Regions from separate parts of the Planococcus antarcticus DSM 14505 genome, predicted to be linked through region 1. Evidence: riboswitches for the same ligand, from Rfam matches in the RefSeq annotation. Region 1 holds a riboswitch; each other region holds the start of a gene.
The links. A riboswitch is a leader RNA that binds a small molecule or an ion and turns the genes downstream of it on or off. The one in region 1 is predicted to bind S-adenosylmethionine.
Positions count from the first base shown of each region.

Region 2: linked by a shared signal. The riboswitch ahead of metK (methionine adenosyltransferase) and the one ahead of mmuM (homocysteine S-methyltransferase) in region 1 are both predicted to bind S-adenosylmethionine.
Region 3: linked by a shared signal. The riboswitch ahead of BBH88_RS03230 (bifunctional homocysteine S-methyltransferase/methylenetetrahydrofolate reductase) and the one ahead of mmuM (homocysteine S-methyltransferase) in region 1 are both predicted to bind S-adenosylmethionine.

Region 1 is NZ_CP016534.2:3,680,722-3,684,089, reverse strand. It holds gene solA (N-methyl-L-tryptophan oxidase) at 1-953, opposite strand, end outside; SAM riboswitch class I at 1,172-1,276, shown strand; gene mmuM (homocysteine S-methyltransferase) at 1,568-2,365, shown strand; gene BBH88_RS18055 (nucleotidyltransferase domain-containing protein) at 2,568-3,353, shown strand.
Region 2 is NZ_CP016534.2:1,301,987-1,305,354, reverse strand. It holds gene metK (methionine adenosyltransferase) at 56-1,252, opposite strand; SAM riboswitch class I at 1,633-1,745, opposite strand; gene pckA (phosphoenolpyruvate carboxykinase (ATP)) at 2,070-3,368, shown strand, end outside.
Region 3 is NZ_CP016534.2:619,998-623,365, forward strand. It holds gene BBH88_RS03225 (ISL3 family transposase) at 3-1,238, opposite strand; SAM riboswitch class I at 1,561-1,665, shown strand; gene BBH88_RS03230 (bifunctional homocysteine S-methyltransferase/methylenetetrahydrofolate reductase) at 1,737-3,368, shown strand, end outside.

The DNA of each region.
Region 1 (3,368 bases):
GTATATAAACAGGTTTTCCCTTGCTCTAGCTTCCCGTTTGCACGAGGCAGATAGCGTTCAAGACCATGTCTCAAGTCGCTTTCATCTGTTTCGTACAATCCAAAGTTCTGTATCTGCAGGTCAGGATCTATTGCTTGTCCACCATCTGTTCTCCCAATTTTAAGTCCGGTACCATTCAAACTAGGGAAGCCATAAAACTTTTTATCCTGATCTTCTACAAAAAAAGATGGAAAGTTAATGGCATCATAAAGCTCGGAAGGCGCTTCAAACCAGCCAAAGACTTTGCGGGTCGGCTGAATTGGCAGATCTAAGTCCGGCAACAGTTTTGCTGCCCATGCTCCCGCCGTGACGATTACTTTTTTTGCATAAAATATCGTGTTAGCGGTCGTGATTTTTACACCCTTTTCGTCATTCAGATCAATGTGCTGAACAGGTGTATGAGTCACCAGATGTGCTCCATGTGCAAGGGCCTTTTCTTTATAGGCCCGAATGGCATTCTCACTGTAAATGATACCCGATTCGGCCTCAAAGCAACCGATAAAATGATCTGGTACAGAAAATCCAGGCCATCTTTCTTTGATTTCATTGTTGCTAAGTATCTCTAACGGCAGGTTATACTTTTGAGCAGCCGCAATCATTTCCTGAAGAAAAAGGGAATCTTTTGGACCAAGGCAGATAACACCGGTTTTTTCGAAAATTTTGGAGCCTGTTTGCTGTTCTAGCTCCTCCCACAATTGCTGGGCGCGCTTCACTAACGGAACATATTGTCTGCCTTCGCCGTAAGCATGCCGGATTAAGCGGGTATCCCCATGATGGCTGCCATTAATGTGTGGTGGATCGAAGGCATCAATCAATACCGTCTTTACTTTTTGTTGGGCCAAAAAGGCGCCGGCAGCCATTCCCATTGTTCCGGCGCCAATTATCGCGACATCAAAAATAGCTTCTTTTGTCATTTCTTTCGCTCCGATCCTCGCTCTGATCAATCCGTTTCTTTGTGCGTTTTACTTATGGTGATTTTTTATAAGCATTTCATATCAATATGTAGACTGATTCTAACTGCGATCCTTGGTTTTTGACAAGTATTATTTTGTATAAAACTAAATTTTAAGAAAAATGAGTTTGACAAGAGAGGCTATGTCCCATACTATCGTTAATATTCAAAAAACTAAATAACTTATCAAGATAGACTGAGGGGCATGCCCTGTGACGTCCAGTATTCATCACTTTTATGAGAAGTGTTAATTCCTTCAAAGTGTTTTATTCTGAGAGATAAGAATTCGACTAGCCCTTCTTTCCTATTGGAAGAGCTTTTTTTATGCATAAAGGTAAATTATGTTGATTATTTACTCGTTTGAAAGAGTGGAGATTTGCTATGATATGAACAAATTTAGAAAAGGTAGACATAGCGTAGAGCTTTTCTTTTGTTCATTTAACAAAAAAAATACGTCATTGCTTTTTTACCATTAAATTGACTTACGACTCTCTGTCCAAACAAAGTGTAAGCATAGCAACCAGAAATAATTTGCAGCTGGAGAAACGATCCAGGATTTAGAAAGGATGTTTAGGAATGAACCCAATTGAAGAAAATTTGAACAACTTCCCTAACGTCATTGTTGATGGAGCAATGGCTACAGAGCTCGAAAATTACGGCTGCAATTTAAATGACCGTTTATGGTCAGCGAAAATATTAATGGGAAATCCGGAATTGATCAAGAAAGTTCACGTAGATTATTTCCAGGCAGGTGCAGATTGTGCGATCACTGCGAGCTACCAGGCGACGATTGAAGGATACAAAGAAAGGGGGCTGACGGAGGAAGAGGCAATCGGCTTGATCCAAAAATCTGTACAAATTGCTTCAGAGGCCCGTGACGAATTTTGGACAGAGTTGGATAATCAGTCGAATAGACCAAAACCATTGGTTGCTGCCTCTGTCGGTCCATACGGTGCTTTTCTGTCGGATGGCTCTGAATATCGCGGCGATTATTCGTTAAGTGAAGATGAACTGATTGCCTTCCATAAAGAGCGGATTCGTGTATTAGTTGATGCGGGAGCAGACATATTAGCGTGTGAAACCATTCCTTGCTTGGCAGAAGCCAAAGCAATCGGCATCAATTGTTCAGCACCTCATATTATTGAGTCGCTGATGACCGAAGTGAAGAGCCAAACGGCCAAACCAATCATTGTTTATCCGAACTCAGGAGAAGAATACGACCCGACCAGCAAAACATGGGGAGAAGGTTCTTCAGAAAATCAGTTTACCCCGAGCACACAACGCTGGTATGAAGCGGGTGCTCAAATCATTGGAGGATGCTGCAGAACAACACCTGAGGACATTGCAGGCATTGCCGCTTGGGCTCGTAAATAAAATGGTTTTAAGGGATCAGGCAGCCGTGTGGAGAGCCTGATTCCTCTTATTATTTAATGTATGCATAAGGAGAATTTGCCGCAAATAACTGTTGTCACCAGCCGAGTCGCGATCTTGATGGATTATTCCCTTATCAAGTTTTCAATTGATCCTAATAAACGGTAAAATTAGTTCTTAGAAGCTCATAAAAGGGGGAATGTACATGAATGAAATTATTCAACAGAAATTAAAAGGGATAGAAGAGAAATTTAACGTGAAAATTTTATATGCGGTTGAATCCGGAAGCAGAGCATGGGGCTTTCCTTCAAAAGACAGTGATTACGATGTTCGATTTATTTATGTTCATTCGCCGGCATGGTATCTCTCAATCGATCCACAGGGAAGTGCAGCGAAGAGGGATGTGATTGAAGAACCGATTAATGATTTATTGGACATCAGCGGCTGGGAGCTTACAAAAGCGCTGCGCCTTTTCAGAAAAAGCAATCCACCGCTTTTGGAATGGTTAAGAAGCGGGATCATTTATTATCAAAAAGATTCTTTTGTTGATCATATACGCTCCTTGGAGTCGAATGTATTTTATCCAAATTCGATGTTGTACCATTACTTGAATATGGCAAAAAATAATTACCGTGAATACCTGCAAGGTCCAAATGTAAAAATTAAAAAATATTTTTATGTGCTGCGACCGATATTGGCGTGCAACTGGATTGAAAAATACCATACGACACCACCCATCAGCTTTAATGAATTAATGGAAGATATCGTTCCAGCAGGTGATTTGAAAAATGAAGTTCAGCATCTTTTAAAACGCAAGCTGGCAGGCGACGAAATGGATCTCGAAGCACGCATTAGCGTGATTAACGACTTTCTGGAAAGTGAAATGGAACGGCTGGAGGAGTATACAAAAACACTCAAAGTCGAAGTAGAGGATCCAACAGAAATGCTAGACGAATTATTTAGAGATACATTGCAGCAAACCTGGAAATGACACGCTGGTTTTCGC
Region 2 (3,368 bases), 1.4 Mb from region 1:
TAAAAAAAGGACGACCGGGCATTACTGCCTAGTCGTCCTTTTTTTACATGCCAGCTTATACGCCAGCCTGTTCTTTTAAGATCGCTGCTTTGTCTGTACGTTCCCAAGGCAAATCAACATCTGTACGGCCAAAATGTCCGTAAGCTGCAGTCTGCTTGTAGATCGGGCGACGAAGATCTAGCATTTTGATGATTCCAGCAGGACGCAAATCAAAGTTCGCGCGTACCAAATCGTCTAATTTGTCTTCATCGACAAGACCAGTGCCAAACGTGTCAAAAGCGATCGATACAGGATGTGCTACACCGATTGCATACGCCAATTGCACTTCACATTTGTCTGCAAGACCAGCTGCTACGATGTTTTTCGCTACATAACGAGCAGCGTAGGCTGCTGAACGGTCAACTTTTGTCGCGTCTTTTCCTGAGAAAGCACCGCCGCCGTGACGTGCATAGCCACCGTATGTATCAACGATGATTTTGCGGCCAGTCAAGCCTGCATCTCCTTGAGGTCCGCCAATAACGAAACGACCAGTTGGGTTGATGAAGTACTTGGTTTCTTCATCGATCCATTTTGCTGGTACAACTTCTTTAATGACATATTCTTTAATATTGCGTTGAATTTGCTCCAAAGTTACTTCTGGATGATGTTGAGTAGAGATAACAATCGTGTCCACGCGAAGTGGTTTATTGTTTTCATCATACTCAACGGTCACTTGCGTTTTGCCATCTGGACGTAAATACGGAAGAATTTCTTCTTTGCGTACTTCAGCTAAGCGGCGCGCCAATTTATGCGCCAACGAAATCGGCAATGGCATCAATTCTTCTGTTTCATTGTTAGCGTACCCGAACATCAACCCTTGGTCGCCTGCTCCGATATCATCCAATTCTTTATCTGTCATTTGGCCTTCGCGTGATTCAAGTGCTACGTTGACACCTGCAGCAATATCCGGTGATTGCTCATCAATCGCTGTAAGAACAGCACTTGTTTCTGAGTCAAAACCATATTTAGCTCGCGTGTATCCGATTTCTCTTACGGTTTGTCGAACAACTTTTGGAATATCTACATAAGTGGAAGTGGTGATTTCTCCGGCTACCAGAACCAACCCTGTAGTTACTGTTGTTTCGCACGCGACACGCGCATTTGGATCCTCGGTTAAGATTGCATCTAAAATAGCATCTGATATTTGGTCACAGATTTTATCCGGATGTCCTTCTGTTACTGATTCTGATGTAAACAATCGACGGTTTTTCAAAAATGTTCCTCCTTATATCCTGCGAGATTGCTCTCGAAATTGATACGGTACTCGTTTCCCATGTCAAGTTTGTTCCAGAAAAATCCGGATTGAACTTCAAGCCGTTGTGGCCTTTTACACGAGGATTAAGGGCATTCCATAAGAAAAGCGCAAGCGCCCGTGTAGATTCGACGGGCATGAGACGATCTGGCGAAGCAACGTGTTTTTGTCGCACAGCCAGAGTGGCTTATGATCCCGAGAATCTGGGTGCTGGGGTCTAGACCAAAATATGCCGCTTCCCTAGCCTCGCTCAAACTCACAAATGTATGTTCTTATAGACATAAAAAAATCCTTTCACTCATTCATCATGAGGAAAGGAAAATCATCTTAAGCACCTTTCACTCTTATCATCCAAGGCCTGTGCGCCTTGCTTCAGGTTGGGCACCATCACTGCAGTTGCAGCAGGTTGCCGGGTTTCATAGGGCCTGTCCCCTCCACCAGCTCGGAATAAGAGTATCCGTTCAATTTTTCATCATACGGAAGTAGCATAAAAATGTCAATGTTTTTGGCAAACAAAATTATTTCTTTTAGTTTTTTTTGAGAATTTTTTTGGGTGACCGCTGTCAGATGGTGTAGGAAGCCGACTAAAAAAGATTTTGAATGACCCTTATATGGTCTGTTTGTCCGGATTTTGCAACCTCATGTAGAGGTGCAATTCAATAATTTTGATTTCCGAAGTGGATTAGTATAGACTAATAAACCTAATGTGTTATACTAATGAACGAATATACATCCTCCCCATCGTCATGGGAATAACAGAAAAGGAAGGTACATATATATGACTTCAGTGAACTTTGCAAACGATTTAAAGGATCTTTTAACTGGCCAAAATGTACATGTTCAATTATCAGTGCCACAACTAGTGGAAGCAGCAACATCCCGCGGGGAAGCGGTATTGACTCGGGAAGGCGCTGTAAAAGCGGAAACAGGAAAATACACTGGCCGCTCACCGAAAGACAAATACATGGTCGAAGAAGAAAGCTCTAAAAACAAAGTCGACTGGGGCAATGTGAACCGTCCGATTTCCAGCGAAGTGTTTGAAAAACTGTACGCCAAAGTCATCAAGCATTTAAAAGAAAAAGATGCACTTTTCGTTTTCAAAGGATTTGCAGGAGCAGACCACGAATCACGTGTGCCGATCCAAACAATCAATGAATACGCATGGCATAACTTGTTTGCTCATCAATTGTTCATCCGTCCTTCGGCTGAGGAATTGGCAGCACATGAAGCTGAATTTACTGTGGTTTATGCCCCTACTTTCATGGCAGACCCCGCAGTTGATGGTACAGCTTCAGAAACATTCATTATCGCATCGATGGAACAACGCATTATTTTGATCGGCGGAACTGAGTACGCTGGCGAAATGAAGAAATCAATTTTTTCTATTATGAACTACCTATTGCCGGAACGAGGTATTCTTCCGATGCACTGTTCAGCAAACGTTGGCCAGGACGGCGATGTGACTTTGTTCTTCGGCTTGTCCGGTACAGGCAAAACGACTTTGTCGGCTGACGGAGACCGCAAGCTAATCGGCGATGACGAGCACGGCTGGTCCGATAACGGCGTCTTCAATATTGAAGGCGGATGCTATGCAAAAACCATCAACCTGTCCCGTGAAAACGAACCACAAATTTACGACGCGATTCGTTTTGGCTCGGTTCTTGAAAACGTTGTTGTAGATCCTGATACACGTATTCCCGACTACAATGATGGATCATTAACTGAAAACACTCGTGCAGCTTACGCAATGCAAGCCATCGACAATATCGTGGACCCTTCAGTAGCAGGGCACCCAAAAACAATTGTCTTCTTAACAGCTGATGCATTTGGCGTATTACCTCCAATCAGTAAATTAACAAAAGAACAAGCTATGTACCATTTCCTAAGTGGTTACACTTCGAAATTAGCTGGTACAGAACGCGGAATCACAATACCTGAAGCTACATTCTCAACTTGCTTTGGTTCACCTTTCTTGCCATTACACGCAACGGTGTACGCAGAAATGCTTGGCAAAAAAATCGATGAGCATGGTGTTCAAGTTTTCCTTGTTAACACAGGGTGGACAGGCGGAGTATAT
Region 3 (3,368 bases), 700 kb from region 1:
TTTTAACACCGTAAAAGTTCTTCGTTACATTCCAGCAGAATCCGTTGTTTATAGTGCTTGGGATTCCGCGTGAAGTAATGTCGACGCTGCAGGGCCTTGATTTTGTTGTTCCGTCCTTCCACCGCCGCATTCGTGAAGCGGAGATGGTGGTAATTACAGATTTCTTTCCGCCAGTTTTTCATGGTTTTCAGGCAATTCTGTACAGCGAAATGTTCGATTTGTTCCCCTTGTTCCAGCCATCGTGCATATCCTTTTTCAGCCAAAGAATGACTGGCACTGCAGTCGTACCAAGTGATAAATGCTTCTTTCCATTCGTAGACTTTCCGTAAAACCTCTGAATACTGAAGGAATTGGCTAACCAATTTGTTTTCCTTTTCGGACAGTTGATCCGCCCGTTTCCCGAGGATTCGGTGATGCTGCTTCAATTGATGACGGGCGCGGGAAGCAAGCTCTTTCTCGACCCGTTTCCGAACCACTTGCAGCGCTTCCGTTACGTAGCGATTGACGTGAAACCGATCGGCAATCCGGATCGCCGACGGATACAGTTCCTTGATGAACGTGTGGTAGCCTGTTGCCAGATCCATGACGACGGCCGCCGGTTGAAGGTCGCGCCATTTCGGATTCACTTGGTCATAAGCCCGCAGTTCATCCAGTCTTCGACCCGGAATGATGTCCAGGAACGTTCCGCCGCGCAAATCATGAATCCCGGTATTATACGTATGGCCTTTCCGAATTGCGAAATCATCGATGCCCAAAACCAACTGGCTGCTGTTTAGAGCCTGTTCCTGGCAAGTGCCCTGGACATGTGCACTTTCCGTTTCCATCCATTGTTTGAACACACGTTCCACGGTCGTAGCCGGTGTTTGTGTCTGTTTCGCTGCGTGGGTCACGGTTGCGCCGATCACCTGACGCGGGAGAGAAGCTTCAAACTGTTTTGTATACCGTCTCCCAGGCGCGACGCACCCATATTGCCAGACAAATGAAACGTCGCACTGTTTACACATCAACCGGATGGCCGGAAGAAAGAGAAAGACACGGCAGCCAAAAGCAGAAAGATGGCGTACTTTCCGCTGATAAGCACAGCCTTTCCGGATGACCTCTGTTCCCTGGCATTGCGGACACGCTTGGAGGCGGTCGGTCGGCTGGACCTGAATCCAAACGTCGGCCTCCACTTTTTGGACTTCTGAAACCGAAAGTTCTTTTATATTAAGAAGAAAATTGGTAAAATGAGTGTGCATCTGTATACCTCTTTCGTTGTTGGGTGGTACTTTCAACTATAGAGGATACAGGTGTTTTTTTGTATCGTTTTTCACGTCAAGAACAGACTTTGGTGTTGAGCCAAAAAAAATAGAAGTTAAAATATAGGAAAGTCAAAGAGAATTTTTCCGCGTAGCTTTTCATTAGGAGCCGCGTTCCAACAAACATCTAGGAGCTGCTTTTTGTTTCGACTGGTACATCGTGAAATAAATAACAGAAAATTCATTGTTTATTGTTATATTCCCTTGACCTGCTCAACAGATACGGTTACCATACGTAGAACACTTAAAATTGAATAGTGAATTCTTATCGAGAGAAGTTGAGGGACTGGCCCTGTGACGCTTCAGCAACCAGCCGAAAGGTCAGGTGCTAAATCCAGCAGGCAAGAAATTGTCTGGCAGATGAAAAGGAACGAGTTTGATATCGTAAAGCCTTCTTTTTCACGGAGGCTTTTTTTGTATATATAGGGGGGTGAGTAGATGGGCTTATTGGATGAACTGAAGACTAAAATTTTAACGGCGGACGGTGGCATGGGAACCTTGCTGTATTCTTACGGAATCGAGTATTGCAACGAGGAATTGAATTTGCAACGCCCCGAAATCATCGAGAAGATCCATCAAGATTACATTACAGCCGGAGCAGATATCATCCAAACGAATACTTACGGAGCGAACGCATTCAAACTTGCCCGTTACGGACTAGAAGAGCAAGTCGCAGACATCAACAAAGCTGCTATTGAAATCGCTAAACGCGCAGCGGCACCGGGTGGTCAATTTGTCTTTGGAACGATCGGCGGCATCCGAGGAATTCGTAAAAGTGACGCTACCTTGCAGGAAATCATTGCGATGGTTGACCAGCAAGCCAGTCATTTGCTTGCCGGAAACCCAGACGGATTGTTACTGGAAACCTATTACGATTTTGAAGAGTTGGCGGCAACCGTTAAACAGTTGAAAGGCATCACAGACACGCCATTAATTGCACAAGTATCGATGCATGACCCAGGCATCCTGCAAAATGGCATGTCTTTGAATGATGCCTTGCATCAATTGGAGGCACTCGGAGCCGATATTGTCGGAGTCAATTGCCGTCTTGGGCCACACCACACCATCCAAGCTTTTGAAGAAGTCACTTTGCCTGAAACAGCTTTTCTTTCTGCCTACCCAAATGCCAGCTTGCTGGATGTGGAAGATGGCCGGATCGTCTATGAATCGGAAGCAGATTATTTCGGACGCGCTGCTTTGCTATTGAGAGAAGAAGGCGTTCGTTTGATCGGCGGTTGCTGTGGCACAACACCGAAGCACATCGAAGCGGTGAAAAAGCATCTCGGCAATTTGCCACCAATCTTCCATAAAGAAGTAACAGCCAGAAAACCGATTGTCATCCGTGAAGCGGAAGCGTTGGAGGTTAAGCCGCTCCACGAAAAAGCAAAAACGGAACGAACCATCATTGTGGAATTGGATACGCCACGCCATTTGGACATCACTAAATTTATGGAAGGATCTGTTGCTTTAAACGAAGCAGGAGTCGATGCCGTGACCATGGCGGACAATTCGCTGGCGTCGCCGCGCATCAGCAATATGGCAATGGGCTCAATCCTCAAGCATACGGAAAACATTCGACCGCTAGCCCATATCACTTGTCGCGATCGTAACCTGATTGGCCTGCAATCGCATTTGATGGGGCTTGATGCGCTCGGTATGCATGATATACTCGCCGTGACGGGCGATCCGACCAAAGTCGGTGATTTCCCGGGAGCGACCAGCGTCTATGACGTATCGAGTATGGAATTAATCCAATTGATTAAAAAGCTAAATGAAGGTATTTCATTTTCCGGCAAGCCGCTGCGGAAAAAAGCCAACTTCTCGGTCGCTGCGGCATTCAATCCGAATGTCCGTGTACTAGACCGGGCAGTTGCAAGGCTTGAAAAGAAAATCGAAAGCGGTGCGGATTATTTTATCTCGCAGCCGGTTTATACCAAAGAAAAAATCATCGAAATCCACGAAGCGACCAAACATCTGGAAACACCGATTTTCATTGGTGTGATGCCGTTGACCAGTATTCGCAGTGCGGAATTCCTGCACAACGAAGTGCCGGGCATCAAGCTGTCGGAC